4 regions of the Allorhizobium sp. nf9_anc genome follow, and region 3 is predicted to be linked to each of the others. Evidence: predicted binding sites of a transcription regulator. Region 3 holds the regulator's gene; each other region holds the start of a gene.
The links. Region 3 encodes LexA, which represses DNA repair genes until DNA is damaged. Its sites were predicted from a motif close to TGTTCNNNNTGTGTTCNG; they were not measured.
Positions count from the first base shown of each region.

Region 1: dnaE (DNA polymerase III subunit alpha) is a predicted target of LexA. The motif match lies at 2,277-2,294, and genes of this name have one in related genera.
Region 2: AC02Y0_RS05915 (ATP-dependent helicase) is a predicted target of LexA. The motif match lies at 5,283-5,300, and genes of this name have one in related genera.
Region 4: AC02Y0_RS14025 (PA0069 family radical SAM protein) is a predicted target of LexA. The motif match lies at 3,803-3,820, and genes of this name have one in related genera.

Region 1 covers NZ_CM150481.1:2,131,937-2,139,577, forward strand. Annotated here, with positions in the region: gene dnaE (DNA polymerase III subunit alpha) at 1-2,042, opposite strand, end outside; gene AC02Y0_RS10295 (ABC transporter ATP-binding protein) at 2,385-3,074, opposite strand; gene AC02Y0_RS10300 (lipoprotein-releasing ABC transporter permease subunit) at 3,089-4,396, opposite strand; gene proS (proline--tRNA ligase) at 4,460-5,782, opposite strand; gene AC02Y0_RS10310 (DUF1467 family protein) at 6,294-6,566, opposite strand; gene mce (methylmalonyl-CoA epimerase) at 6,720-7,124, opposite strand; gene AC02Y0_RS10320 (ribonuclease J) at 7,180-7,641, opposite strand, start outside.
Region 2 covers NZ_CM150481.1:1,280,192-1,287,832, forward strand. Annotated here, with positions in the region: gene AC02Y0_RS05895 (glucose/quinate/shikimate family membrane-bound PQQ-dependent dehydrogenase) at 1-582, shown strand, start outside; gene AC02Y0_RS05900 (DUF6074 family protein) at 720-998, shown strand; gene AC02Y0_RS05905 (glycosyltransferase family 25 protein) at 1,004-1,780, opposite strand; gene AC02Y0_RS05910 (thymidine kinase) at 2,096-2,695, shown strand; gene AC02Y0_RS05915 (ATP-dependent helicase) at 2,751-5,240, opposite strand; gene AC02Y0_RS05920 (efflux RND transporter periplasmic adaptor subunit) at 5,521-6,759, shown strand; gene AC02Y0_RS05925 (efflux RND transporter permease subunit) at 6,756-7,641, shown strand, end outside.
Region 3 covers NZ_CM150481.1:1,768,516-1,776,156, forward strand. Annotated here, with positions in the region: gene kdsA (3-deoxy-8-phosphooctulonate synthase) at 1-563, opposite strand, end outside; gene AC02Y0_RS08385 (VOC family protein) at 560-1,453, opposite strand; gene AC02Y0_RS08390 (DUF1003 domain-containing protein) at 1,481-2,023, opposite strand; gene lexA (transcriptional repressor LexA) at 2,225-2,938, shown strand; gene AC02Y0_RS08400 (ComEC/Rec2 family competence protein) at 2,919-5,414, opposite strand; gene gltA (citrate synthase) at 5,681-6,970, shown strand; gene AC02Y0_RS08410 (peptidylprolyl isomerase) at 7,188-7,641, shown strand, end outside.
Region 4 covers NZ_CM150481.1:2,852,944-2,860,584, forward strand. Annotated here, with positions in the region: gene AC02Y0_RS14005 (tetratricopeptide repeat protein) at 1-1,773, shown strand, start outside; gene AC02Y0_RS14010 (4-(cytidine 5'-diphospho)-2-C-methyl-D-erythritol kinase) at 1,779-2,675, shown strand; gene moaB (molybdenum cofactor biosynthesis protein B) at 2,675-3,226, shown strand; gene AC02Y0_RS14020 (glycosyltransferase family protein) at 3,227-3,748, opposite strand; gene AC02Y0_RS14025 (PA0069 family radical SAM protein) at 3,878-5,035, shown strand; gene AC02Y0_RS14030 (ribonuclease HII) at 5,178-5,861, shown strand; gene AC02Y0_RS14035 (F0F1 ATP synthase subunit B) at 6,001-6,480, opposite strand; gene AC02Y0_RS14040 (F0F1 ATP synthase subunit B) at 6,486-7,076, opposite strand; gene AC02Y0_RS14045 (F0F1 ATP synthase subunit C) at 7,158-7,385, opposite strand; gene AC02Y0_RS14050 (F0F1 ATP synthase subunit A) at 7,458-7,641, opposite strand, start outside.

The sequences.
Region 1 (7,641 bases), 360 kb from region 3:
TCGCCGTGCTTGCGGGCGTTGTAGACCGGGATATTCTCCATAGGACCCGGGCGATAAAGCGCCACCAGCGCGATGATGTCCTCGATGCAGTCGGGCCGCATGCCGATCAGGGCCTTGCGCATGCCGGCACTTTCCACCTGGAAGACGCCGACCGTTTCGCCGCGTGACAGCATCTCGTAGGTCAAGGTGTCATCGAGCGGGATGGCTGCCAGATCGACCTTGATGCCGCGCTGCTCCTCAACGAAGTCGACGGCCGTCTTCAGAACCGTCAGCGTCTTCAGGCCGAGGAAGTCGAACTTCACGAGGCCGGCCTGTTCTACCCACTTCATGTTGAACTGCGTGACCGGCATGTCGGAACGCGGATCGCGATACATCGGCACCAGCTTCGATAGCGGGCGGTCACCGATCACGATACCGGCGGCGTGGGTGGAGGCGTGGCGGTAAAGGCCTTCGATCTTCTGGGCGATTTCGAGCAGACGCGCGACAACAGGCTCTTCGGCGGCGGCCTCCTGCAGCTTGGGCTCCTCCTCGATCGCCTTTGACAGAGGCGTCGGGTTGGCCGGATTGTTCGGCACGAGCTTGCAGATCTTGTCGACCTGGCCATAGGACATTTCGAGCACGCGGCCGACGTCGCGCAGCGCCGCGCGGGCCTGCAGCGATCCGAAGGTGATGATCTGCCCCACCTGCTCGCGACCGTATTTCTTCTGCACGTAGCGAATGACCTCTTCGCGACGTTCCTGGCAGAAGTCGATGTCGAAGTCGGGCATTGAGACGCGTTCCGGATTGAGGAAGCGTTCGAAGAGAAGCGAAAACCGCAGCGGGTCGACGTCAGTAATCGTTAGTGCATAGGCGACCAGCGAGCCCGCACCCGAACCACGGCCCGGGCCAACCGGGATGTCATGCTGCTTCGCCCATTTGATGAAGTCCGCAACGATCAGGAAGTAGCCGGGAAACTTCATGCGCTCGATAACGGAGAGCTCGAATTCCAGGCGTTCGCGATATTCTCTCTCTTCGTAGCCGGGCGCCATGCCGAGGGCTGCAAGACGGTGGTCGAGCCCCTCCTCCGCCTGACGGCGGAGTTCGAGCGCCTCTTCGCGTTCGGCTTCTTCCGGATCATCGCTGCCGCCGGTGAAGCGCGGCAGGATTGGCTTGCGGGTATCCAGCACGAAAGAGCAGCGACGGGCGATCTCGACCGAATTCTCCAGCGCCTCCGGCAGATCGGCGAAGAGCTTCATCATGTCCGCCCGGCTCTTCAGGTAGTGATCCGGCGTCAGGCGGAAGCGGTCGTCATTCGAGACGATGGCGTTGTGGGCGACGGCCATCAAAGCGTCATGGGCGTCATAGTCGTCACGCGACGGGAAAAAGGCCTCGTTGGTTGCGACCAGCGGCAGGTCATGTTCATAGGCGAGCTGCACCATGCGCCGCTCATGAGTACGGTCGTAATCACCGTGGCGCTGCAGCTCGACATAGAGGCGATCACCGAACAGTCGCTTCAGCGACAGAAGACGGCTTTCGGCCTGGGCCTTGTGGCCATCCTTGAGGATACGATCAATTGGTCCGCCGCCCGCGCCCGTGAGCACGATCAGGCCTTCGGTCCCGCTCTCCTCGAGCCAGGAGAGCTTCACATGGGTCGGCTGACCCGCATCGCCGCCGAGATAGGCACGGCTGACGAGATCGACGAGCCGCTCATAGCCATCGGCATCCGACGCCAGGACGACGACGGCCGGCAGATCAGGCATATGGCCATTGCCGCCACGCTTCTCGCCGGTCGAATCCTCCATGTCGATCGACAGCTGGCAACCTATGATCGGCTGTATGCCATCGCCGAGCGCCTTCTGGGAGAACTCGAGCGCGACGAAGAGATTGTTGGTGTCCGTGATCGCGATCGCCGGCTGGTCGTCGGCGACTGCCTTGCCGAGGATCTTCTTGAGCGGCAGGGCGCCCTCAAGCAGCGAATAGGCGGAATGCACCCGCAAGTGCACAAAACCTGGGCCATCACCCAGTCCACCGGACGCCTGCCTGTCGACGTTGTCCTCGCCCATACCGCTTCATTCCTCATTACCTGAATCGGTCGGGATTTTCGGTCTTTGCGGCTGTGAAGTCCAGAAGGAAGTCGGGCGGCAAGAGCTTGGTCACCAGCTTTGCCGCTCCGGAATGTCAGAGCGCCATCATCAGCAAAGCCATGCTGGATACGAAAACCGCCATCGAGGCAAATGCAGCAACGTCACGAAGAATTTCGGTCATTTCTGTCTCCTTGTCCCTTTATGTTTTTAGTTTGTTCTTCTCTTGTTCCAATGTCAACCTAAAAAAACCGCAGCCTCGGTGGAACAAAATCCACCGAGGCGCAGCGGCATCAGGAAAGGAAAGAAAAAAGGGGACTGAGATCAGACGTCGAGTTCGACGACCTTGCCGTCGACCAGGGTCACGCAGCGGTCCATCCGACGGGCGATGTCGTGATTGTGGGTCGCGATCATGGCTGACAGTCCCGACTGGCGTACCAGCGCCTCAAGTGCCGAGAAGACGTAGCTTGCCGTTTCCGGATCAAGATTTCCGGTTGGCTCGTCGGCGAGCAGCACGAGCGGCGCATTGGCGACGGCGCGGGCGATTGCCACACGCTGCTGCTCACCGCCGGAGAGTTCGGCCGGACGATGTTCGGCGCGATGGCCGACACGCATGTAGTCGAGAAGCTGCTTGGCCCGTTCCGCGGCTTCGCCCTTGGACAGGCCAGCAATCAGCTGCGGCATCATGACGTTTTCCAGTGCCGAGAATTCCGGCAGGAGGTGGTGAAACTGGTAGACAAAGCCAACCGACTTGCGGCGGATCGCAGTGCGCTCTTCGTCACCGAGCTCCTGGCAGGCGACGCCACCAAGTGTGACCTCACCGCCATCAGGATGCTCAAGCAGGCCGGCGACATGCAACAGCGTCGACTTCCCCGTGCCCGAGGGTGCGACCAGTGCGACCGTCTCACCGGTCCGAAGCGTGAAGTCGGCGCCCTTGAGGATCGACAGCACTGTCTCACCCTGACCATAATGACGATCAATGCCGGCGAGCGAGAGAACCACGTCTTTTGCCATTGAATTCGGCATCCTCATTCGTAACGCAGGGCTTGGACGGGATCCAGGCGCGAGGCCCGCCAGGCCGGGAAGATGGTGGCCATGAATGACAGGCTGAGCGCCATGATTACCACGGACACGGTTTCACTGGCATTCATGTCGGCCGGCAGCTGGCTCAGGAAATAGAGTTCAGGATCAAAGAGCACGGTGCCCGAGACCCAGGAGAAGAACTGCCGGATGCTCTCGATATTGAGACAGACGACCACCCCCATCACGACACCGGCAAGCGTACCCGCCGTGCCGATAGCTGCCCCGGTCATGAAGAAGATCCGCATGATCGCGCCTGAGGTCGCCCCCATGGTGCGCAGGATGGCGATGTCGCTCGACTTGTCCTTCACCAGCATGATCAAGCCCGAGATGATGTTGAGGGCCGCCACAAGCACGATCAGCGTCAGGATCATGAACATGACGTTGCGCTCGACCTGGAGGGCGGAGAAGAAGGTCTGGTTGCGCTGGCGCCAGTCGGTGAGGAAGATCTGGCGACCGGCGGCTTCCTCGATCAGCGGGCGCAGTTCATCGACGGCATCAGGATCAGCGATGAACAGCTCGATCGACTGAACGATGCCTTCGACGTTGAAATAGAGCTGCGCCTCCTCGAGCGGCATATAGATGATCGAGGCGTCGTATTCGGACATGCCGATCTCGAAGATCGCCGAAACCGGATAGGATTTGACGCGCGGATTGACGCCGAGCGGCGTGACGTCGCCTTCCGGCGAGACCAGTGTGATGGTGTCGCCGGCGGAGAGCCCGAGCTGGGCTGCCATGCGCGATCCGATCAGAACGCCCTGCCCCGTGGCAAAGCCGACCATGTCGCCCGAACGGATGTTGGACGACACGACCGACAGCTTGGTGAGATCGTCAGGACGGATGCCGCGGACGAGAGCGCCGGTGCCGGCACCTTCTCGACCGGACGCAAGCGTCTGCCCCTCGACCAGCGGAAGCGCCATGGTGACACCCGGGACAGCGGCGAAGCGCTCGGCGAGACCGGCATAGTCGCTCAGCGGCTGGTCGACCGCCTGGACGATCATGTGGCCATTGATGCCGAGAATGCGCGACACAAGTTCGGTGCGGAAACCGTTCATCACCGCCATGACGATGATCAGGGTCGCCACACCGAGCATGATGCCGATGAAGGAGAAGCCGGCGATCACGGAAATGAAGGCTTCCTTGCGGCGGGCGCGCAGATAGCGCCAGGCCACCATGCGCTCAAAGCCGGAAAAGGCACGCGCCGATCCAGCCTTGCCCGTTTCCACCGTCTCGTTGCCAGCGGCCGTCGTCGCCATGGTCTCTCCTTGCCTCGGGATCCCGGTTTCGGTCACCCAACCTCAATCCGGCCTGAGTTTACCTCAGGCCGTCAGCTTGTTGATCGCGGCTTCGATCGTCAGCGTCTCGCGAGCGCCGGTCTTGCGATCCTTGAGCTCGACCTCGCCGGCGGCAACAGCGCGCGGACCGGCGATGACCTGCGTCGGAACACCGATCAGGTCTGCTGTCGCGAACTTGGTGCCCGCACGATCGTCGGTGTCGTCATAGAGCACGTCCTTGCCGGCGTTCTGCAGGGCGACATAGAGACGATCGCAGGTGGTGTCGCAGCCTTCGTCGCCCGGCTTCATGTTGATGACAACGGCATCGAAAGGCGCGACCGAGGCCGGCCAGATGATTCCGTTCTCGTCATGCGAGGCTTCGATGATGGCGGGAACAAGGCGCGTCGGGCCGATACCATAGGAGCCCATGTGGACAAGGTGTTCCTTGCCATCCGGACCCTGCACCTTGGCGCCCATCGGCTCAGAGTATTTGGTGCCGAAGTAGAAGATGTGGCCGACCTCAATGCCGCGCGCGGAGAGACGTTCAGTCTCGCCGATGGCGTCGAAGGCGGCTTCGTCATGCATTTCCGACGTGGCGGCATAGACCGAGGTCCACTTGTCGAAGATCGACTGCAGGCCATCGACGCTGTCGAAATCGGTGTCAGCGGCCGGAATGTCGAAATCGACGAAGCTCTTGTGGCAATAGACCTCGGACTCACCGGTGTCGGCGAGGATGATGAATTCGTGGCTGTGATTACCGCCGATCGGGCCGGTGTCGGCGCGCATCGGGATGGCGCGCAGGCCAAGGCGATCGAAGGTGCGCAGGTAAGCGACGAACATCTTGTTGTAGGAATGGATGGCGTCGGCCTGGGTCAGGTCGAAGGAATAGGCGTCCTTCATCAGGAACTCGCGCGAGCGCATGGTGCCGAAGCGCGGGCGGATCTCGTCTCGGAACTTCAGCTGGATGTGGTAGAGGTTGAGCGGCAGGCTCTTGTAGGACTTCACCGACGAGCGGAAGATGTCGGTGATCATCTCCTCATTGGTCGGGCCGTAGAGCATCGGGCGGTCCTGCCGGTCGCGAATGCGCAGCATTTCCTTGCCGTAATCCTCGTAACGGCCGCTTTCCTGCCAGAGTTCTGCAGACTGCAGCGTCGGCATGGAAAGCTCGATGGCGCCCGCACGGTTCTGCTCTTCGCGGATGATCGCGTTCACCTTGTCGAGCACGCGCTTGCCGAGCGGCAGCCAGGAATAGATGCCCTGGCTCTGCTGGCGGATCATGCCCGTCCGCAGCATCAGGCGGTGGGAGACGATCTCGGCTTCCTTGGGGTTTTCCTTCAGGATCGGCATGAAATAGCGCGACAGACGCATAACGAATTCCAGATGGTTGTCGATGCCGCCAGATCAGCGGAATCAGCGATTGAAACGGGTTGTCAGGAAGCGTTCATAGCCGGTTGAACATGAGAAGAAAACCCGCAAGCGCCGTTCGGAGCGCTCGCCCACAGACAGGCCTTGGCTAAGGCCATTCTGGATTGGTGGACGACCGTGCGCGGGCCGACAAACACGAGAAAACCGGTGCTTAAGTGACCGCCATGCGACAAAACGATGACGTTAATTTTTTTTGGATGAGTGTAACAATTCTGCAAGATTCAGGGGTGACAACGGTCACTGATTGGGCTAGGTTCAGCCCATAAAAGAGGCAGGGAGTACAAATCTTTGCCACACTCGCGGTCAAGTCTTGGGAGGATCAGATCTAGGCGCGCCCGTTCGCAGCCCCTTAATTGGTGAAGGATCACGCGAAGCTTCGAACAAGGTCTTTTGACCTTGTTTTTTTTTGCCTTGTTGTCAGATTTGCTAGTTCTGGCTGCCTAAGGGCGGCCTTTTAAGACTCGACGCCCGGCATGATGATCGGCAGGTCCTTGAAGCCGATGCCGAAATAGGTGCCGGCAACATACCAGGCGCCATAGATCAGACCTGAAACAACAGTCGTGGTGAGGAAGATCCGGGCCGCCCGGAATCGGGTCGGAGCGCTTGCCACCGTACCAGGCACGACATTTTCGTCCTCATCCTGGGTGCGCAGGCCGATTGGCAGGACGGCGAACAGGGTCAGCCACCAGATCACAAAATAAACCGCCAGTCCCGACAGGATCGCCATGATGTCTCGCTCCAGACTTGATCCGGCATAGGCTCGCGCGCTCCTGCCGTTTATCACCCTATAATCGCGGAAACCGGCGGGCACAAAGACAAAAGCGTCGCAGGCAGCCGCGCTCCCCGATCAACAAGATATCAGCACTGCGTGATTGCAGCGTCAGACCTGTTCGAGTTCAATGAGAGTGCCGAAGAAATCCTTCGGATGAAGGAACAGCACCGGCTTGCCATGGGCGCCGATCTTGGGCTCACCGCTTCCGAGCACGCGAGCGCCGGTGGCAGAGAGCTGGTCACGGGCGGCCAGGATGTCGGTCACCTCGTAGCAGATGTGGTGCATGCCGCCGGATGGGTTCTTTTCCAGAAAGGCCGCAATCGGGGAAGCTTCGCCGAGCGGCTCCAGCAGTTCGACCTTGGTGTTTTCCAATTCGACGAAGACGACGGTCACGCCATGTTCTGGCAGGGCCTGTGCCTGGGACACCTTTGCGCCGAGCGTATCACGATAGCTTGCGGTCGCGGCCGTGAGATTCGGGACAGCGATGGCGATGTGATTGACGCGGCCGAGCATGGTTTCCTCCTGGCGTTGCGGGCAAAGATTAGGTCATCCCTGCCCGCCTCGTCCCTCAGACTTTGGTCAGGAACACCGTGACGATCGGCTTCTTACCCCAGACCTCGTTGGCCGTTGAGCGAACCGCACGGCGAATGGCTTCGCGAACGGTGTCCAGATCCTTGCGGCGGCTGCGCGGAATGCTTTCGACGGCGCCGAGGACAGCGTCATACAGCGTGTCTTCCATCAGCTCACCCTCGTGATCCACTTCCGGCAGGCCGAAGGGGACGACATCGGGATCACCGAGGAAGTCGAAGCGGCTGTCGAGAAGCACGCTCACGGCGACGTGGCCGACATAAGAGAGCTTCTTGCGATCGGCGATGCCCATTTCCTCGATATCGCCGACGAGCTTGCCGTCCTTGTAGACGCGGCCGAAGGGAGCGTGGTCGATGACCTCGGCCGGACCCGGCGCGATGCGCAGGATATCGCCATTGCGGACATGGGGAACGGTCGGGATGCCGGCCTGCAGTGCCAGATC
Region 2 (7,641 bases), 490 kb from region 3:
TCGGTCGCTGTCGATCCCGAGCGGCAGGTGATGTTCGGCATGCCGACCTATCTGGCGTTTACATCGAAGCTGGTTCCGCGTTCGGACATCCCGCCGAAGGAGGAGGGTGCGACAGGGTCCGAGCAGGGGCTGAACCGTAATGAAGGTGCTCCTTACGGCGTCATCATGGGCCCGTTCCTGTCGCCGCTCGGCATTCCCTGCCAGGCGCCGCCATGGGGCACGATTGCCGGCGTCGATCTGAAAACGGGTGAGATCGCCTACCAGAAGCGGAACGGCACAGTTTACGACATGACGCCGCTGCCGCTGCCGTTCAAGGTGGGCGTGCCTGGTATCGGCGGCCCGATGATCACCAAGGGTGGCGTCGTCTTCCTTGGTGCCGCGGTCGACAACTATCTGCGTGCCTATGACCTGACCACAGGCGATCAGCTCTGGGAAAGCCGTCTGCCAGCAGGTGGCCAGGCAACGCCGATGACCTATGCGCTGGACAATGGCAAGCAGTACATCGTCATGGTTGCCGGCGGGCATGGCTCGGTCGGCACAACGCCGGGCGATTATGTCATCGCCTACACGCTGCCGGACTGACGCTTGAAGCCCTTGAACCCGCCCGATCACCCCGGGCGGGTTCACTTTCGGGACACTTCGGCGTGTCGTGGCTGGAAGCGAAACGGAACGTTAACCATGTGATTCTAAACACATGCCGTAACGTGAGGATGTTTCGCATGAGTAGCCAAGCCATGAACGGCACGACCAACCCGACCATCGCCTTCTTTCCGCTCGCGAACCGTAGGGACTTGGTGCGCCGCTCCGCGATTGAACTCGATCGCCTGAATGGCTATGCCGCGACGGAATTCTGGAAGACAACCTGCCGCGGTCTGGGTAACGAACTTCTGGCGCTGGGCTGCCCGGAAGACGAGATGCGCGCCGAGATCATGGACTTCCAGGCGGCTGTCCAGATCGAGCTGATGTGGCTGCACCGCGAGGAAGCAGCCCAGGGCTGAACCTCTCAGCGAGAGATGAGCTTGTGCCGCAGAAATGTGAGGCCGCGACTGACGAAGCGCGTCACCTCCAGATAGGTCCGATACGGCAGAACCGTCAGGTAGCGCCAGCGCGGCAGCTTGTAGCTGTTAATGTTGGTCTGGATCTGAGTCTCATGCTCTGAATGCTGGCTTGCGACCAGCGGGTACACAAATGCAGCCCGCAGACCGTAGAGGTATTCCAGATCGAAGGCGATGTCGTAGGCAAGTCTCATCGGGACAAGCTTTTCGACGATCCACCGCGCTGCCTTCCGATTGATGATGTAGGCTCCGGCACCTTTTTCACGCGTCAGGGCAACAGCGAGGTCTCGGCCGGGCTTGAGGCTCTTGAACGTGTATTTTCGACCTCGGTTGACCGTTGTCAGACGCAGCAAATCCCAGTCGTTGCGGTGAAGCGCCGCTAGATCCACGGTCTCGATGAAGTCCTGCTCGAACGAAACATCGTCCTCGAGGATGAGTGCAAGATCTGCATCGCTGGCGAGCAGTCGCCTGGCGCATTCCACATGGCTGAGGTAGCAGCCAACTTCCGGCGGGACGGTGCGCCTACCGTGAAGAAGCTTGTAGCTTAATTCGCTGAATTCAGGCGTCGGGAATACAATCTTGCGTCCGTCCACACCTGACACGCGCTCGAAGACGAGCCCGACGTCGCGCGTTTTCCTCTCCATCTCCCCAAGGCGATCGGTCGCACGATCCATGTTTATCAGATAGACCGCCAGGGACTGGCGGCTTTCGGGCAGGAACTGCAAAGCGGAACTCCATGAGACAGGCGGCAGGACTCGCAGTCATAGCAAGCTCCACCGGGGCGTCAACTCGGACGCATTGAGGTAGTCTCGCGATTAAATCTCAGCTCACTCGTGGACATTTCCTGCTCTATTCAGTTCACTCTCAGTGACCGCCGATCAAGTTAAGGCGGTCCGCAGCCGGGATCAGGCGCGACGCCTCCCGAACGAAGCGCGGTGCTATTTTCGCTGTTGGCAATGGCCGCCACCTGCTTGTCCCGTTCTGCCGATCTTCCTACAAGTGCGGCAACAGAATGACACTCCTTCGACAGTAGCGACGCCTTGGCCAAACTTCATTTCATCTACGCCACCATGAATGCCGGCAAATCCACTTTGCTTTTGCAGGCGGCCTATAACTATCAGGAACGCGGCATGCGGGTCGCGATGCTGATCAGCGCGCTCGACAATCGCGCGGGCAAGGGCTTCATCGGATCGCGGATCGGGCTGAAGGCAGAAGCCGATGCCTTTGGTCAGGAAGAGGATCTCTTCGCGGCCATCAAGGCAGATCATGAGACTTCACCATTGTCTTGCGTCTTCGTCGATGAGGCGCAGTTTTTAACAACAGATCAGGTCTGGCAGCTGTCGCGTGTTGTCGACGTTCTCGATTTACCGGTGATGGCCTATGGTCTGCGCACGGATTTTCGTGGCGAGTTATTCCCGGGATCTCGCGGTCTGCTGGCGATTGCCGACGAACTGACGGAAGCGCGGTCGATCTGCCATTGCGGCCGCAAGGCAACCATGGTCGTGCGCATGGGCGAGGACGGCAAAGCGCAACGGGATGGCGCGCAGGTTCTGATTGGCGGAAACGAGACCTATACGGCGCTCTGCCGCCGTCACTGGCAGCTCGCCTTCTCGGCGGAAGAAGTCCACGACGCTGCCTGAGGCTTGAAGCCGTGCGGTCTTAGTACTCTGCCTGAAGACCCGCGATCATGGGGCTTCAGGCCTTCTCTACAAATCCATCCAGCACGCGCTTCTGACCGGCGCGGTCGAAATCGATCGTCAGCTTGTTGCCCTCGATTGACGAGATATTGCCGTTGCCGAACTTGATGTGGAAGACGCGGTCGCCGACGGAAAAGCGGGAAGGTTCGGTCGCCGTCGACTTGGCGACCAGTTCGCCGTCGATGGTTTTCGCCCTTGGGCCGCTTTCACCGTAACCGATCCGCTCCACTGCATGGCCGGAGCGATTGCCCCAGTTGTCGCGTGTGGCGTCCGTCTTGTTTGCCTGGGCACGCTTCCAGCCGGGCGTCGAATAGCTGTTCTGGAAGGGCTCCTGCTTGTCGAAGCGGGATTGGCCATAGGGATTGCGGCCGTAGCCGCCATAGGAGGTCTCTGCTTCGGCCACCTCGACATGGGCGGGCGGCAGTTCTTCGAGGAAGCGTGACGGCAGGGTCGATTGCCACAGCCCGTGAATGCGGCGGTTGGAGACGAACCAGATGTGGCAGCGGCGCTTGGCGCGGGTAATGCCGACATAGGCGAGCCGGCGTTCCTCTTCGAGGCCCGAGCGGCCACCTTCATCCAGCGCGCGCTGGTGGGGAAACAGGCCTTCTTCCCAGCCGGGCAGGAAGACGGTTTCGAATTCCAGGCCCTTGGCCGAATGCAGCGTCATGATCGAGACGGCATCGAGGTTCTCGTTGGTCTCGGCATCCATGACCAGCGAGACGTGTTCGAGGAAGCCGCGCAGGCTCTCGAAGGCCTCCATCGAGCGGATGAGTTCCTTCAGGTTTTCCAGACGTCCGGGGGCTTCGGCCGACTTGTCGTTCTGCCACATGGCCGTGTAGCCGCTCTCGTCGAGGATCTGCTCGGCGAGTTCGGTATGCGGCGTGTTTTCGAGCAGCGACTGCCAGCGGCGGAAATCGGTAACGACGTCGAAGAGCGCCTTGCGGGCCTTCGGCTTCAACTCGTCCGTTTCGATGATGTCGGTCGCGGCGGCCAGCATCGGGATGTCACGGGCACGCGCATAATCGTGCAGATTGCGGATCGTCGTGTCACCCAGGCCGCGCTTCGGCGTGTTGACGATGCGCTCGAAGGCCAGATCGTCGGCCGGCTGGCAGACGAGGCGGAAGTAGGCCATGGCATCACGGATTTCGAGGCGCTCGTAGAAGCGAGGGCCGCCAATGACGCGGTAATTGAGGCCAAGCGTGACGAAACGGTCTTCGAATTCGCGCATCTGGAACGAGGCGCGGACCAGGATCGCCATGTTGTTCAGCGGGTGCTGATTGCGCTGGAGCTGCTCGATCTCCTCGCCGACGGCGCGGGCTTCCTCTTCCGAATCCCAGGCGGCATGGACGACAACTTTGTCGTCGTTCGGATCGACGCGGTCGGTGAACAGCGTCTTGCCGAGGCGGCCTTCATTATGGGCGATCAGGAAGCCGGCGGCGCCCAGAATGTGTTCTGTCGAACGGTAATTGCGCTCCAGCTTGATCACCTTGGCGCCCGGAAAGTCCTTCTCGAAGCGCAGGATGTTGTCCACTTCCGCGCCGCGCCAGCCATAGATCGACTGGTCGTCGTCGCCAACGCAGCAGACATTCTGCGGCACACCCGGCGGTCGCTGGGCGAGCAGGCGCAGCCACATGTACTGGGCGGTGTTGGTGTCCTGATATTCGTCGACCAGAACGTATTTGAAGCGCTGGTGGTATTCCTTCAGCACGTCGGGATTGGCCTTGAACATGCGGATCGGATGCAGCAGCAGGTCACCGAAATCGCAGGCGTTCAGTGCCTGCAGCCGCTTCTGGTAGGCGGCATACAGTTCGCGGCCCTTGCCGTTGGCAAAGGCGCGGGCGTCACCTTCGGGGATCTGCGCCGGATCGAGACCCTTGTTCTTCCAGCCGTCGATCATCTGGGCGAACTGCTTGGCCGGCCAGCGCTTGTCGTCCAGACCTTCGGCCTGGATGATCTGCTTGATCAGCCGTACGACGTCGTCTGTGTCGAGAATGGTGAAATTAGAGGTGAGGTCGACGAGTTCGGCGTGCCGGCGGAGCAATTTGACGCCGATCGAGTGGAAGGTGCCGAGCCAGGGCATGCCCTCGACCGCGCCACCGACGAGATGGCCGATACGCTCCTTCATCTCGCGCGCTGCCTTGTTGGTGAAGGTCACCGCAAGGATCTGGCTCGGGAAGGCACGGTTGGTCGCGAGGATATGGGCGATACGGGTGGTCAGGACGCGGGTTTTCCCCGTGCCAGCGCCTGCGAGGACGAGGACGGGGCCATCGACGGTTTCGACCGCTTCGCGCTGTTCCGGGTTAAGGCCGGAGAGATAATCGGGCGCGCGTGCCTGATCGCGGGCGGCCATGGCTCGGGCCGCAATGCCAAGGCCGCCGCCGGAAGGCACGCCTGGCCCAGGTGTCGGAACTGGGGCAGCGGAAGCGGCCGGCTTGCGCGGCGCAGGCTCTTCATCGAAGAAGGGAATGTCGTCGAAACCGTTACTCATGCGGCTCAATGTAGTGATTCGGGTCGGAAAGGCCAGTGAAGGCGTTCTGGTTTTATTCCTCGCGCCCGCCAACCCACGGATTTCCGAGGTCTTCCGTCTCTCCGCATGCTACAATCCTGCAAACAGTGGAATGACCGCCTCAATGGTGAGCGCGATCACGCGGGCGTGAAAAGTTGCGAGATTACAAATCAGTAAGCTTGCCGTTCAGGCATTGCCAGTTCCGGTTTGCGCCCGATACTTAACCACCATCATCCAGTTCGATTTTTATTTGGAGCCTTGCATGCCGCTTTGGAAGCAACTCGCCATCAGTATTGCCCTTCTTTTCGTTGGCCTCTGTTCCTGGGTTTATCTCTCACCGGGGGCCGGCCAGACGCTGGTTTCCATGGGCGTTCCGGCATCCGCCGTGGCACTCATCTCGGGTGGTGGCGCTGAAGGAGAGGCCGCGGGTCAACGCGGCCAGGGGCAGGGCGGGCAACAGGCGCAGTCCGGCGGACAAGGCTCTGGACAGGGCTCCGGACAGGGCCAAGCGCAGGGCAATCGTCGTGGCGGTGGCAACCAGGCCATACTCGTCGCAACCCAGCCGGTCGCCATGGGTGTGGTCAATGATCGGCTGAGCGCAATCGGCGATGGCGAGGCAATCGAAGCCGTGACCGTCATGCCGCAGGCTTCCGGTACGATCGCGGAAATCCTCGTGTCCTCGGGCCAGAAGGTGACGAAGGGCGACGTGATCGCCCGGCTCGATCGCGAGGAGCAGGTGATCCTGCGTGACCAGGCGGCCGTTGCGCTGCGCAGCGCGAAGGAAAAGGCCGAGTCCTACCGAAACCTGCAGAGCTTCTCGCGTCTGGACGTACTCGATGCCCAGATTGCCGAGGAACAGGCGCAGTTGCAGCTCACCACCGCCGAGCTCAATCTGAAGCGTCGTGACATCGTTGCCCCGATCGACGGCATCATCGGTATCGTTGGCATCAGCGTCGGCGACAATGTGACGAATTCCACGGCTATCGTGTCCCTCGACAATCGCAGCCAGTTGCTGGTCGACTTCTGGGCACCGGAGCGTTTCGCTGTGGCCGTGCGCCCAGGCATGCCGGTCGAGGCCAATTCCGTCTCGCGCCCGGGGCAGGTCTTCCAGGGCAGCGTGGAAGCGGTCGACAGCCGTGTTGACGAGGCAAGCCGCACCATCCGGATCCGCGCCAAGATCGACAATCCCGATGACGTTCTGCGCGCGGGCATGTCCTTTGCCGTCGGCATGCGCTTTCCGGGCGACAGCTATGCGGCGGTCAACCCGCTTGCCGTCCAGTGGGACGGCGAAGGCTCCTTCGTCTGGCAGATCGTCGATAACAAGTCTGTGAAGACTCGCGTGCGGATCGTCCAGCGCAATTCCGACCAGATCCTGGTCGAGGCGCAACTCAAGGAGGGTGACCTAGTTGCCGTCGAGGGCCTGCAGCGCGTGCGTGAGGGTGGAACGGTGGAGATTGCCGGTCAGCCTAAGGCAGGTTCCGAGGAGGTTGCCGTACGATGAGCGCGACAGAGAACGGTTCCGAACAGTCCGGGCGCAGCTTCACCGCGCTCTTTGTCCGCCGGCCGGTTCTGGCGGCGGTCCTCAACACCCTTCTTGTCGTGGCCGGTCTTGCAGCGCTTGCAGGCATCGAAATTCGCGAACTGCCTGACGTCGACCAGCCAGTGATCACGGTCAGCACCGATTACGACGGTGCTTCCGCGCAAACCATGGACCAGGAAGTTACCCGGATCATCGAGGGCGCCGTTGCCCGCGTGAGCGGTCTGAAATCCATGTCGTCGCGCTCCTCGTTCGGGGAAAGCCGCACGACGCTCGAATTCAGTGACAATGTCGATCTCGCGGTTGCCGCAAACGACGTGCGCGATGCGCTCGGTCGGGTGCGCAACCAGTTGCCCGACGACACGGACGAACCGCGGATCGTCAAGGCGGATGCCGATTCCCAGCCGATCATGCGGCTTGCCGTGACATCCACGACGCTCTCCATGGAAGATCTGACGCTGCTGGTGGAGAACGAGATCTCCGACCGGCTGGCGGCTGTCGAAGGCGTCGCCGACGTCCAGATCTATGGCGACCAGGAAAAGGTCTTCCGCATCGACGTCAACCAGGCGGCGCTTGCGAGCCGCGGCCTGAGTGTGGCGAGCCTTGCAACCGCGTTGCAGAATTCCTCGCTCGATGTTCCCGCAGGCTCCCTTGAATCGCAGACGCAGGACATCGTCGTTAGGGCGACAGCCAGCCTGACCACAGTCGATGATTTCGAGAATGTACTGATCGGTGATCGTGTGCGGTTGCGCGACGTGGCAACCGTAACGCTTGGCCCCGATGACGGCTCGACCTCGCTGCGCTCAAACGGCGTCCAGGGCGTTGGCCTTGGCATCATTCGCCAGG
Region 3 (7,641 bases):
ATGTCGGAGACGAGCGTGTTGTAGCCGAATGAGGCGCCGCGTTCGCAGAGCAGCACATTCGGGTTGCCGGAACCGGTGATCTTGTTGAGGACGTTCTTCATGTCCCAGGGGGCGAGGAACTGGCCCTTCTTGACGTTGATCGCGCGACCGGTCTTGGCGGCAGCAACAAGCAAGTCTGTCTGGCGGCAGAGGAAAGCCGGGATCTGCAGGATGTCGACGGTCGGGGCGACCGCAGCGCACTGTTCTTCGGTGTGGATGTCAGTGAGAACCGGAACGCCGAATTCCTTCTTGATGTCGGCGAAGACTTCCATTGCCGTTTCCAGGCCAATGCCGCGCTCGGCGGACAGCGAGGTGCGGTTCGCCTTGTCGAAGGAGGACTTGTAGACGAGGCCGAGGCCGAGTTCGCGGCAGAGCTCGACGAGCTGGCCGGCGATCATGAAGGCGTGATCGCGGCTTTCCATCTGGCAGGGACCTGCGATCAGGGCGAAACGGCCCTTCTGCGAGAAGACGGCCTTGCCCGCGCCTTCACCGACCACGACTTCCGAATTGGGAGAAACGCTCATTTCAACTCCTCGAAGGCGAAGGTCACGCCTTGCCCCTTTTCCGGCGCGACAACGAGGCGCGCGCCCGTTTTGTGATAGTGGACGCCATTAGCAGCGAGGCAGGCTTCTGTCACGCCGAGATCAGCGGTGGAGATGACCACCGCTGCACCCAGGAGACCACGCTCTGAGAGGGGAAGATCCTGGCCGTAATGGGCGAAGAAGCCTTCGGGCGTCAGAACATCGACGGCCGCATTGGCGGTTTCGATCGAGAGGCCGAAGGAGTGGGCGGTGACGTCGCGCTGCTCAAGCACCATTTCCAGCAGATATTGGAAGTCGCTCGGGTTTTCCTCGACCAGAACGATCCGCTTTAAACCCGTCGACCCATTTTGATGGACAGTCAGGGCGCCGCGATCAGCGGGAAGCGGGTTCACGCGCTCACAGGCAAAGGCGAAGAAATCCGGCGCCCTCAGATCCGCTGCGAAGGCAAGTCGAAAGGCGCCTTCCGCCGTTCGACCATCAGGGAAGCGAAACTGGCGCGCGAATTCGAGCAAGGGACCGGCGCTCTGCCCCTCGGCGTGGTAATGCGCATCATCGGCTGCCGCATCATCGGTCTTGACGACGAAGGCAGAAAGCCCCTCACCGCGACGAAAGCGGAAGGCCTGGTCGCGCGCCACAAAGACATTGTTGTTGCGCTGCGCCTCCAGGCAATCCTCGCGACTTCCGACGGCGAGCGGCTCAAGATAGGTGTCGTCGGCGAAGAAGACGCAGGCGTTCTCTGTGCCGAAGGGATGGCGCGCGTCGGCGGCGACCGTGAAGCCGAGCTGGTTCAGACGGTTTCGGCCGGTCTCTAGATCGACCACGGGCAGGACGAGGTGATCGATGGCGCGCGGCGCAGACATGGGATGGGACATGACTTGTCTCTGTTTCAGAAGCTAGATTTAGGAATTGTTCGGTCGGCTTGAAAGGGCCTCGACCGCCTTGCGCAGGGCATCGATCTCCTCGCGGGTCTCACGCAGTTCCTTTAGGACCTGCTCATCGATCTTGTGGTGCAGCGCCAAGACCTCGATCTCGGCCTTCAGGTTGATCTCATAATCCTTGGCCGCCATGAAGCGATCGCGCTCCGTCTGACGGTTCTGGCTCATCATGATGATCGGCGCCTGGATGGCCGCCAGCATGGACAGAATGAGGTTCAGAAAGATGAAGGGATAGGGGTCTAGCGCGCGCGTCGAAAGAAGGACCGTGTTGAGGAATACCCAGGCGACGAGGAAGAGCATGAACCCGATGATGAAAGCCCAGGATCCGCCGACCCTCGCGATCGCATCCGCGAGACGTTGGCCGAAGGTGGCGCCGGCTAGAAAGTCCTCGCCGGCATTGGTCGAGACCGTCCGGCGTTCGCGCGCCTTGCTCAACACCTTCTTCTCGGCCGAGGTCAGGTCGGCGGTCTGCTTGCCCAATACAATCTTTTCGATGTCTTTCAGCATATCCCACTTCCCGAAAGGGTCTCACGGCATGCGAGACGTCTTTTTGGCAGCGCCGCGCGCCGATCCTGTCTTGTTGCCAAGTTTCATCTCGGGCTATCGCATTTTCTCACCGGCTCTTCACGGAAATTTATCCACTTGCGGAACACAAATGGAACATATAGTGTCTGTTCTGGATTTGTTTCACCCTAAGGGGCTCCACATATGCTGACGCGCAAGCAACAGGAACTGCTTCTCTTCATCCACGAACGGATGAAGGAATCGGGTGTCCCGCCGTCCTTCGACGAGATGAAGGATGCGCTGGACCTCGCATCGAAATCCGGCATCCATCGACTGATCACGGCTCTCGAAGAACGCGGCTTTATCCGCCGCCTGCCGAACAGGGCTCGTGCGCTCGAGGTGATCAAGCTCCCGGAAGCCTATACGCCGAGCCTGCAGCCGCGTCGCGGCTTTGCGCCTAGCGTGATCGAGGGCAGCCTCGGCAAGACGCCGCCACCAAGCCTCACCAAGCCGCCGGTGGAAGAGAGCAGCTCGTCTGTGTCGGTCCCGGTCATGGGGCGAATCGCGGCCGGTGTGCCGATCTCGGCTATCCAGAACAATACGCATGACATCACGGTGCCTGCCGAAATGATCGGCGCTGGGGATCACTACGCCCTTGAGGTCAAGGGTGATTCGATGATCGAAGCCGGCATTCTCGACGGCGATACGGTCATCATTCGCAATGCCTCGAATGCCAATCCGGGCGACATAATCGTAGCCCTCGTCGATGACGAGGAAGCAACATTGAAGCGCTTCCGCCGCCGAGGCGCCTCGATCGCGCTTGAGGCCGCGAACCCGGCTTATGAAACACGCATCTTCCCGCCGGATCGCGTCAAGATCCAGGGCAAGCTGGTGGGGCTTATTCGCCGCTATCATTGATGTCGGGTATGGGGTCCGCTAGCGGCCGTTTCATGCCGCGGCTGAATGGTTCAGGCGCTAGGTGCTCTATATCGGCCTGTCCGGTTCGCCAGTCATAAAGGCGGTGCGCGGTCCAAGGCCGCGCCGCCCCCTCGAAAGAAGTTTTGATCGCCAGGCCTTGCGGCATGTTTGCGATGCCTGAGATCTCGATAGCGCCAGTGGCCCTCAGGCTGGTCTGCGAGAAGAGAACCGCACCGGATCGGCAATAGGTTTGCCGGGTCCTCGCGGCGAGGACGACCAGATCGGCGCGGTCACACGCTGCGCCGAGAAGTTCGGAACGGTCGACCGTCATCAGTGTTTTTCCGGATATCAGCTTCAACGCGCACGCCTGACTTATGCAGACGAAGCGGCTGGTCTCGGCCGAGGTGATCAGGCGGTCGAAGATCGCTTCTGCTTCCTGTTGCTGGACATCCGTCCATGTCTCGCCCAGGCGCCAATCGGGTGACGGCGGCAATGGCCCGAGCTCAAGCATCAGAGGCGGCACGGGCTTGTCGATACCGAGGACGGGCTGCCACTGATCGAACAGGAAGGCCGACGGCCGCGTGCGGTTGGTGGCGAGGCTGGCACCTCGGTCTTCCCCTGTCCAGACGGCCACGAGGCGTGCGTCTTCGCTGATCAGCACGTCGCTTGGCTTCTCCGGCGGTGCCCACCATGTTGCAGCGACGGTAATAGCGATCAACGCCGTGCCTGCATGGCGAAGGCGCGTGCGCAGGAGCGTCAGCAGCAGCATCCCGGCGACCGTGCCGATCAGGAACGAGGCCGGCAATCGCGGGAAAACGTAGCCTCCACCCCATCCGGCCACGGTGTGTGCGACCAGCAGCACCAGTTCCAATCCCTGCCCCATCACCCAAAAGAATGGCGCATCGAGACCAAGCGGCATCATCAGCATGGCGATGAAGCCGGCGGGCATGACGACGATTGAGATCAGGGGCATTGCAGCGAGATTGGCTTCGAGGCCGTGAGTCGAGAGCCGGTGAAAGTGGGTGATGGCAAAGATCGCCGTTGCCATCCCGCCGATGAGGGAGGTCGCAAGCGTACCACCGACAAATGTGGCGCTTGCCGCTGCAATCCGCATGCCGACAGACCGCGCAGGCGGAAGGATCGCGCGCGGCCTTGCCCGCCACCCGGCATAGCCCGCGATCAATCCGGCGGTCGCCGCAAACGACATCTGGAAGCTCGGCCCCATGACGGTGGACGGTTGGACACAGAGGATGGCAACCGCCGCCAGGGCGAGATTGCGCAGGCTGATGGCGGGCCGGTCGAAAAGCACGGCCGTCAGCATGATTGCTGTCATCAGATAGGCTCGGAGCGCCGAGACCTGATAGCCGGAGATCAGAACATAGCCGGTCGTCGCGATGAGCGCGCCCACCGCCGCGATCTTCTTGATCGGATAGCGCTGGGCCAGAACAGGCACGAGGCTGAGCAGGCCACGCAAGCCGACGAAAAAGATACCGGCCGCAAGCGCCATGTTGAGACCGGAGATCGCGGTGATATGCGCAAGTCCCGAGACCCGCAGCGCCTCTGTCGCGTTCTCCGACACGGAGCGACGCTCGCCGGTGATGATCGAGGCGGCGAAGGCTCCGGGGTCTCCGGGAAGGACTTCGCGGATGCGATTCGAAATGCGGTCTCTGAGCGAAAACAAAGCCGCATCGAAGCGTGCAGCGAGGCCCACGGCATCCCCCTGCCCTCCCGGCTCCAGCTTCGGTGGGCCGAGAAAGAAACCAACAGCACCGATTCCGGCAAAGTAGCTCTGGAAGGCAAAGTCGTTGAGACCCGGCAGGGCCGGACCGGACGGGGGAGAGAGCCGCGCGCGGCCAGTAAGGCGCTCCCCGATCGCGGCCGGCACATGCTTGCTGCGGGCAAGCAGGTTCACACGTTCGGGCGGGCGCCGCACCGTTGGCTCGACCGTCTGCAGGATCCGCATAGTGTAGCGCCATTCGCCGGCTGCGCCCTGCTCCCTTCGCTCGACGATCCCGCTCACGGTTGTGACGAGCGGCTGGTCAAGGATCACAGTCGACAGTCGGCGGGTCTCCCACTCCGCCAGCAGCATCCCGATGACAGTCAGACATATGCTCCAAAGGAGGATGTGCGAGGCGGTGTGTCTGAGCGACCGCACGAGTGGGATCGAAAGCACGGTGAGGATGGAAAAAAGAACCCAAGCAGAAGGCGGGCTCTTGACGGAAAACCAGATTGCAGCGCCTGCGCCCAGGCAGACCGGCACGAAGAGGAAGAGATGCCCATGGCGAACCTCGTCCGTTGTGCACTGCCTGATATGAAGCCCAATCCGCCCCAGTCTATTGCGGCTGCGGACCACGGCTCCGGATGCTGTAGGTCGATGCGCGGGCAGCTGATCGATGGCACGCGGCAGATCCCTGCGGGCCAGCGTTTCGCCGGGCCCTGCATGCCCTACCCCCTGTCTTTCTGCCACGTCGACCATTCGGTTCGTCCGAGCGAAGCCACCCCATCCGGGCACAGGATAGGCGAAAAGCGAGAGCAATCATAGCGTGCGCGAAGGGGTGATTCTGCTGCCTATCCGGGCTTTAAACGATTAGAACCGATCGGTTCGATTGTTGCTGTTTTCGCGACGCACAATTTGCCCTTTGGATAGCTTGGCATTAACTTCGGTATCATATAGCTACATCGACACGCTTAACCGATGGCGGCTTTTTTGAGACGCCTTCCCGCCAATACCGGAGGATCAGCATGACGGACAAAAGCGCTTCTTTGAAACTCGGTGACAAGACGGTCGACCTGAGCGTCAAGGCCGGAACGATCGGCCCAGACGTTATCGACATCGCGGCCCTGTACAAGCACACGGGCACGTTCACCTACGATCCGGGCTTTACGTCCACGGCCTCCTGCGAATCCAAGATCACCTATATCGACGGCGACGAAGGCACGCTGCTGCATCGCGGTTACCCGATCGAACAGCTCGCGGAAAAGGGCGACTTCCTGGAAGTCTGCTACCTGCTTCTTTACGGCGAACTGCCGACGGCAGCCCAGAAGAAGGACTTCGATTATCGCGTCACGCACCACACCATGGTGCACGAGCAGATGAGCAAGTTCTTCTCCGGCTATCGCCGTGACGCCCATCCGATGGCGGTCATGGTCGGCACGGTCGGCGCACTCTCCGCCTTCTATCACGACTCGACCGACATCACCGATCCGCATCAGCGCATGGTCGCCTCGCTGCGCATGATCGCGAAGATGCCGACGATCGCTGCGATGGCTTACAAGTATCACATCGGCCAGCCCTTCGTTTATCCGAAGAACGATCTGGATTACGCCTCGAACTTCCTGCGCATGTGCTTTGCCGTGCCTTGCGAAGAATACCAGGTCAATCCGGTTCTGGCGCGCGCCATGGACCGCATCTTCATCCTGCATGCCGATCACGAGCAGAATGCATCGACCTCGACCGTGCGCCTCGCCGGCTCGTCGGGCGCCAATCCGTTCGCTTGCATCGCAGCCGGCATCGCCTGCCTCTGGGGCCCCGCTCATGGTGGCGCCAACGAAGCCGCCCTCAACATGCTGATGGAAATCGGCTCGGTTGACCGTATTCCGGAATATATCGCCAAGGCCAAGGACAAGAACGACCCGTTCCGTCTCATGGGCTTCGGTCACCGCGTGTACAAGAACTATGACCCGCGCGCGAAGATCATGCAGAAGACCATGTACGAGGTCCTCGAAGCGACCGGCCATGGCGATGATCCGCTGATGAAGGTGGCTCTCGAGCTCGAGAAGATCGCGCTCAACGATCCCTACTTCATCGAGAAGAAGCTCTACCCGAATGTCGACTTCTATTCGGGCATCACGCTGCGTGCGCTCGGCTTCCCCACGACCATGTTCACCGTTCTCTTCGCGCTCGCCCGCACCGTCGGCTGGATCGCACAGTGGAACGAGATGATCGAAGATCCGCAGCAGCGTATCGGCCGTCCGCGCCAGCTCTACACCGGCGCGCCGCAGCGCGACTACAAGGCGCTCTCGGAACGCTAAGACGCTTACATCGCAATCTTTGGAGAAGGCCGGCTCAGTCCGGCCTTCTTTCGTTTCAGCTGACGCCTTTGCGCTCCGGACAGTCGGATGCGATCAAACTCACCGTGATGGCTGCGCATTTCGCCGCTAAATGCCTTCATTTCCCGAAAGGTTTGTTCTAAGGAAGTCAACCTGCTTCGTCCCGGACGAAGGTTTACAATGAGGTTCATGCGTCCCGATGCTCGTCATTCTGCGAAAAGCTTCCCAAACCATCTTTGCCAAGATCTTGCTTCTGTTGCTCGTCGTTTCCTTCGGCGTGTGGGGCGTTTCGGCATCCCTGTTCAGCAACACGTCGGACACCGTTGTTGCCGTGGGTGATCAGACTGTGTCGTCCAGTGACTTTGCTTTCGCCTATCAGCGGCAGGTCTCGGACATGAGCAGCCGGTTTGGAATGCAGCTCACCACCGAGCAGGCCCGTGCCTTCGGCATCGAGTCCCAGGTGTTTTCGCAGCTTGCAGCGGGTGCTGCGCTCGACCAGCTCGCCTCGGACATGAATCTCGGTCTTTCACAGGATCGCCTTGCCCAGCTGATCGCCGATGATCCGGCGTTCAAGAATGCAGCCGGAAGCTTCGACCGGGCGCTGTTCTCGTCGCGTCTTCGCAATGCGGGCCTCAGAGAAGACGACTACATCC
Region 4 (7,641 bases), 1.1 Mb from region 3:
GCGCTCGCGCTGCTCCTCAGCGTCTCGCAGGTTCCGATGGCGGCCGCCCAGGCAACCGCCCAGCCGGAAGAGACGGAGAGCTTCGATGTCGACAGCGTCGATTCCTTCGCAGGCGCCTTTCTGGCGGCCCGGACGGCTGAAACCGATCGCGACTACGCAAACGCGGTGAAGCTCTACAAGAAGGCGCTTGATATCACGCCGAACGAGCTGGAGCTGCAGCAGCGCCTGATGATCGCGCTGATCATGAACGGCGAATTCGACGAGGGCGCAGAGCTTGCCGAGGTCCTGGAGAAGGATCCGGCGGTGGAAAGGGTGACCTCGGTCGCGCTCGGTTTCCGCGCGATCCGTGACGGCGACTATTCCGAGGCGCTCAATCACTTCAAATATGAGGGCCCGAACGATCTCGACCGTCTGATGAATCAGCTTCTGATCGCCTGGACCATGGTCGGCGAGGGCAAGGGCAAGGATGCCCTGAAGCTCGTTCAGGATCTCAACGGGCCGAGCTGGTACGGCATTTTCCAGAATTACAATCTCGGCATCATGGCTGCCATGAGCGGCGACCTCGATACGGCCCGCAAGGCGCTGACCGAGACGGTGACCGATCGCAATGGCGGGGCCACGGCGCCTGACACCTTTGCGCGTGCCGTCATTGCGCTTGCCACGCTCGAGGCCGGCGCCGGCAACAAGCAGAAGGCGCTCGATGCGCTTGCCGCCGGTGACGAACTGATCACCAATTTTGCGCCCTTCAAGGCACTGCGCGATGAGATCGAGGCCGGTCGCCAGCCGAAGCCGGTCGTCGCCAATGCGGCACAGGGTGCAGCCGGCGTGCTGTTCTCGATCGGCGGTGCGCTGAACCGCGAAGGCGCCGAAGACACGGTCATGCTCTATCTCCAGCTGTCGCACGCATTGGACAAGGACGCGGCCGACACGCTGATCCTGCTCGGCGGCATCGCCGAGAATGCCAAGCAGCCGGAAAAGGCAATCGCCTTCTACCGTCAGGTGCCGGAGACCTCGCCGATGCGGCGCATTTCCGAGCTGCAGCTTGGCCTGACGCTTGCCGAAACTGGCAAGGTCAAGGAAGCCCGCGAACATCTGCAGGGCCTGATTGCCTCTGATCCGAACGATATCCGCAGCTACCTCGCCTATGGCAGCGTTCTCTCCGACGCCAAGGATTATGCGGCGATGGCGGAGAATTACGACAAGGCCGTCGACATCATCGGACCCAACCCGGCGCGGAACCACTGGTCGGTCTTCTTCCAGCGCGGCATCGCCTATGAGCGTCTGAAGAAGTGGGACAAGGCAGAGCCGAACTTCAACAAGGCTCTGGAGCTGAACCCCGACCAGCCGCAGGTTCTCAACTATCTCGGCTATTCCTGGGTCGACATGAACCGCAATCTCCAGGAAGGCCTGGAGATGATCAAGAAGGCCGTCGAACTGCGCCCCGATGATGGCTACATCGTCGATTCGCTTGGCTGGGCCTATTACCGCCTCGGTCGCTTCGAAGAAGCGGTAGTGGAGCTGGAGCGGGCAATTGAGCTGCGCGCCGGCGACGCCACGATCAACGATCACTTGGGCGACGCCTATTGGCGTGTGGGTCGCAAGCTCGAAGCCAAGTATCAGTGGAAGCGGGCGCTGGCCTCAGAGCCGGAAGAAACCGAGGTTCCTAAGATCCAGGCGAAGATCGAGAAGGGCCTGCCGCCGATCGAGGCGGACGCTGCCAAGGTTGACGCGAAGCCCGCTGAAGAGCCCAAGAAAGACGACAAGAAGACCTGATCCGCATGAACCCCGTTTCAGAGCGCAGGCCGGAGCGTGTTGTCGAGACGGCTCTGGCGAAGATCAACCTCGCGCTGCATGTGACGGGCCGGCGGGACGATGGCTATCACCTGCTGGACAGTCTCGTGACCTTTGCCGAGGACGGCGACGAGCTGGTCTTCGAGCCATCCGACAGCGACAGTTTTCGGGTGATTGGGCGTTTTGGTTCGGAACTCTCGCCTTACGACAATCTGGTTCTGAAGGCACGCGACCTGCTGCGGGCAGCGCTAGATGAAAACGGCCAGCCACATGGCCCCGTCTCCATTCTCCTCGACAAGAGCTTGCCGATCGCATCCGGCATCGGCGGAGGTTCCGCGGATGCCGCAGCGACGCTCCGGGGGCTTCTGAGGCTCTGGAAGGCGGAACTACCGGCCGAGAGGCTGCAACAGATCGCGCTCCAACTCGGGGCCGATGTGCCGATGTGCCTTGCATCGACGCCGCTACGCGCCCGCGGGATCGGTGAGGCGATCGACCAAGTTGCCATGCCTTCCGTACCGCTGGTGCTGGTCAATCCGCTGAAGCCGGTATCGACGCCGGAGATCTTCCGCAGCCTCAAGCGGCGCGACAACGATCCGATCGGCGAGATGTCGATGCCAGCTGATGTCTCTGCGTGGATGCAATCGCTCTCGACGCTCCGTAACGACCTGCAGCCGCCGGCAGAAGCGCTGGTGCCGGAGGTAGCCGAGGCCTGCGATCTGCTTCGTCAAAGTCTTGCGGGATACGTGCGCATGTCCGGCTCCGGGGCCACCTGTTTTGGCCTCTACGAGACAGAGGCGGCGGCGATGAAGGCAGCGCTCGCGCTATCGGTCTATCGGCCGAACTGGTATGTGCTGCTCACACGCACCGTTCCGGGAGACGCCTGATGAGCCGCATCGACGAGAGCCGTCCCTTCATCCCCGTGGGCATTGCCGTGCTCACCGTTTCGGATACGCGCGGCCTTGCCGACGACAAGTCGGGGGATACGCTCGTCGCACGCATCGAAGAGGCCGGGCATCGGCTCGTCGCCCGCGCCATCGCCAAGGACGACAAGGCCGAGATCCGCAGTCAGGTCGAAGCCTGGACGAAGGATAAAGAGATCGATGTCGTCATCACGACCGGTGGCACGGGCTTTACCGGACGCGATGTGACGCCGGAGGCGCTGGAGCCCCTGTTCGAAAAGCGCATGGATGGCTTCGCGGAAGTCTTCCATCGAATCTCCTATGACAAGATCGGGACGTCGACGATCCAGTCGCGGGCGACGGGGGGCGTGGCGAATGCCACCTTCATCTTCGTGCTGCCGGGCTCGCCCGGCGCCTGCAAGGATGCCTGGGACGGGATCATCAAGCTGCAGCTCGACTATCGCCACATGCCCTGCAATTTCGTGGAAATCATGCCGAGGCTCGACGAGCACCTGCGGCGCGGTGGACAGGGCTGATCAGCGACGAGCTTCGCGGGCGACCCAAGAGGGGATGATCTCGGAGGCGAGACGACGCGGCTTGTGGCCCTTTGCCAGCTGAAGCAGTTCCCTGCCCTCGCCTGCCAAACCCTGCGCCTGGCGCTTGGGAATGAGCAGACCGTTTTCGAGGAGCGGACGGCTGCGCGTCAGGCGACGGTAGAACGGCAGGCGGTAAAGGCGCGATTCGGAAAAGCGCGCGGGCGCCTTGTTGAGCGCCACATATTCCGCGACCTCATCCACCCATCCCTGCCCCAGACGGGCACCCGGCTCGATCAGCAGCAGCCACTCGCCACGCGCCGTCGCCAGCACGTGCTTCATGTCCCATTGCTGATAAAAGCGGCAACCGGCAGCGTCAGCCACCACGGATGAACCGTCCTTGGATCCGTGATCCAGCACGATGACATCGCTGACAAGGCCTTCGACCGCACCGGCAACCAGCACGGACAAGGTCTGTGCGAGCTCGGGTTCCTGGTCGTGGCATTCCATGATCACTGTCAGCATTGCCTACATCTATCGCATTGCACAAAGTTTTGCCACAAACAGTTTCTTGAAGTTTGTTCTTGCATTGTTCTCATTTTGGCGCTAGGAATAAAGTCATCAAGCGGGGCGGAAAACCTGCGAGGAGCAAACATGAACGAGCTGTCTCTTGTGAGCCAGGCTGCCTTTCAGCCCGGCAATACGGCAGATATTGCCGATGCCCTGATGAGCGCTTCGGGCATGCGGATCGAGATCGATCGGCGTCGCGGACGCGCGGCCGGCATCAATCCGGCAGGCCGGTTCGAGACACTGGAGCGTGTGGCCGTCGATGACGGCTGGCGGATGCTCGAGGACATGCCACCCTTCAAGACCGAGGTGCAGGTCGAAAAGCCGCGCACGGTCATCACCCGCAACGATTCACCCGACATCCCTTTCGACCGTTCGATCAATCCTTACCGGGGATGCGAACACGGCTGCATCTACTGCTTCGCCCGGCCGACACATAGCTATATGGGCCTGTCTGCCGGTCTCGACTTCGAGGCCAAGCTGTTTGCCAAGCCGGACGCACCGCGTCTGCTGGAGCGGGAGCTATCGAAGCCGGGTTACAAGGTGAAGCCGATCGCGATCGGCACCAACACTGATCCCTACCAGCCGATCGAGCGGGAATGGCGGATCATGCGCCAGGTGCTCGAGGTGCTGGACAAGGCAAACCACCCTGTCGTGATCGTGACGAAGTCGGCGCTCATCCTGCGCGACATCGACATCCTGAAGTCCATGGCCGAGCGCGGCCTGGTCAAGGTCGGCATTTCGGTGACGACGCTCGATCGCAAGCTGGCACGGACGATGGAGCCGCGCGCTTCGACGCCGGCAAAACGGCTGGAAGCAATCAAGACTCTGTCGGAGGCTGGCATTCCCGTGGCCGTGATGATGGCGCCGGTCATTCCGGCCCTCAACGACCACGAGATCGAACGCATTCTCGACAGCGGCAAGGCTGCCGGCGCGTCCGAGGCAAGCTATGTGCTGCTGCGCCTGCCGCTGGAGGTGAGCCCGCTGTTCCGCGACTGGCTGCTGCAGAACTATCCGGACCGCTACCGGCATGTGATGTCGCTGGTGCGCTCGATGCGCGACGGCAAGGATTACGACGCCGAATTCGGCAAGCGGATGAAGGGCGCCGGTCCCTATGCCTGGCAGATCAGCCGCCGCTTCGAGATGGCGACCAAGCGGCTCGGTCTGATGCGCCGCAGCCTGCATCTGCGGGAAGATCTGTTCATCTCGCCCAATAGCGACGGGGTGCAGCTCTCTCTGCTCTGACTTGGGTTTGTATTCGTATTCCGGTGCTGTTGTCCGCCGCCTCGCACCGGATGTCGTCCCTGGTAAGCCGCCCCTGTCGCCATCATCTGCGATCGGGACCGGGGACTTGCAGGAGGTCGGGTGCGCGTGCGATTTCTGCCGCATGAAACGACGCACGCCACCCGATTCTCCTGGCCTCTTTCCAGACCTGCCTCTCGTCCCGGATTTCTCGCTGGAGACCCGGGCGAGGCGAAAGGATCTCTGGCCGGTCGCTGGGACCGATGAGGCCGGCCGTGGGCCTCTGGCAGGGCCTGTCGTGGCAGCAGCCGTCATTCTTGACCCGAAGCGCATCCCCGAAGGCCTCAACGATTCCAAGAAGCTCTCTGCCGCGCAGCGCGAGGTGCTTTACGAGCGCATCCTTCTCGACGCCACCGTCTCCATCGCGTCGTCTTCACCGCGACGCATCGATCTCATCGACATCCGCAAGGCGAGCCTTGATGCCATGCGCCGGGCGGTAGCCGGCCTTCAGCTGGAGGCACGTCATGTGCTGGCCGACGGGAGGGACGTGCCCATGGGGCTCATCTGCAGCGGAGAAGCCGTCGTCAAGGGTGATGCGCGTTCGGTGTCGATTGCCGCGGCTTCGATCGTCGCCAAGGTCATGCGCGACCGGATGATGGCCCGGGCCGGCCTCGTTTATCCGGACTATGGATTTGAAGTGCATGCAGGATACGGCACAGACCGCCACCGCAGCGCCATCGTCACCCATGGCCCCTGCCCGCTGCATCGCATGAGCTTCCGGCCGCTGAAGGCCGTTGTGGCTGATGACAGCGAGATCCTGCAGGACTGACGGTCAAGATGCCTGACTCCTCCGGAGGGGCAACCGCCATTCCCATAAAGCACCAGTAGACGCCCCAATAGAAAACGCCCCGATCGTGAAATCGATCGGGGCGTCAAATAGACGGTATTTTCGTTGCGGTCGGCTGAACTCAGTTCAGGCGCGACTTGACCTCACCGATGGAGGCCTTGAACAGCGCCTGCTGAACGCCGTCATCGGCCTTCTTCGCCAGCACCTTCTCAGCAGCAGCGATGGCCAGGTCGACGGCAGCAGCGCGAACGGCGTTCACGGCTTCGGTTTCGGCCTGCTTGATCTTCTGCTCCGAAAGGGCGTTGCGACGGGCAACGAATTCCTCGGTCTTCTGCTTGGCTTCGGCGGTCAGGGCAGCGGCTTCGCGTTCGGCGGCAGCGACGATCGCTGCAGCTTCGGCTTCGGCTTCCTTGCGCTTGCGCTGGTATTCGGCCAGCAGGTGCTGGGCCTCTTCACGCAGGCGCTTGGCTTCGGCGAGTTCGTCGCGGATCTTGTCCGCACGCTCGTCGAGGGCCTTGGCCATCATGCCCGGAACCTTCAGGTAGGCGAGCAGGACGAAGAAGAGAACGAGGGCAACGAGTGCGAAAAATGAAGCGTCCATGATGCTTACGCTCCCTGCTTTGCGATGCCGGAGACGGCAGCCTTGATGTCGGCTGCGGTCGACTTGGTACCGATCAGTTCTTCAACGATCGTACCGACGGTGTCGATGGCAATCGTGTCGACTTCAGCGAATGCACGGGCCTTGATGTCGGCGATCCGGCTTTCGGCAGCAGCGATCTTGGCGGAGAGTTCCGTCTCGATGGCTGCGCGCTCGGCGTCGGCCTTGGCCTTGGATGCATCACGCGCGGCGGAAGCGATCTGGCCGGCTTTCGCCTTGGCCGCGGTCAGCTCGCGCTCGTATGTTTCGATGGCTGCATCGGCTTCGGACTTCAGACGAGCTGCCTCGTCGAGATCCTGGGCAATGCGGTCGTGGCGGTTTTCGAGAATGCCGCCGACCCGCGGAACGATGACCTTCTGCATGAGCATGTAGAACACGCCAAAAGTGATCACCAGCCACAGAAGCTGCGACGGATAGGTCGAGAAATCGAACGGCGGGAACACGCCGCCGCCATGTCCCGCGTCTTGGGCCACGCCGGTCTCGGTGTGAAGCTGGCCTTTTGCCGGAGTTTCCTCTGCAAAGGCGGGGGTCACAAACATGCTCACCTCCAGGTGTATGCTCAAATGCGCGAGATCACGGCTGCCTTGTCGGCGCGCCGTGATCCCAAACTCCAGCCGTTATTAGACGGCGAACAGGAGAAGGAGAGCGATGAGCAGCGAGAAGATGCCCAGAGCTTCCGTAACGGCGAAGCCGAATACCAGACGGCCGAACTGGCTGTCGGCAGCCGACGGGTTGCGCAGGGCGCCCGTCAGGTAGTCACCGAAGATACGGCCGAGAGCGAGGGAGGTACCAGCCATGCCGAGGCATGCGAGACCCGCGCCGATGTACTTTGCTGCTTCCGCTTCCATATGGATACTCCTTCGAATGGGTTGTTGCGGCTGTTTTTGACGCCCGGTTGGCCGGGGCCAGCGACTTTATTCTCAGTGACCACCATGCACAGCGTCGTTCAGGTACATGCAAGTCAGTACCGCGAAGACGTAGGCCTGCAGGAAGGCAACGAGAAATTCGAGACCGGTCATGGCGACGGTCATGATGAGGGGCAGGATGGAGCCCGCGACGCCGACGGCACCGGCAGCACTCATCGACACGACGAAGCCTGCGAAG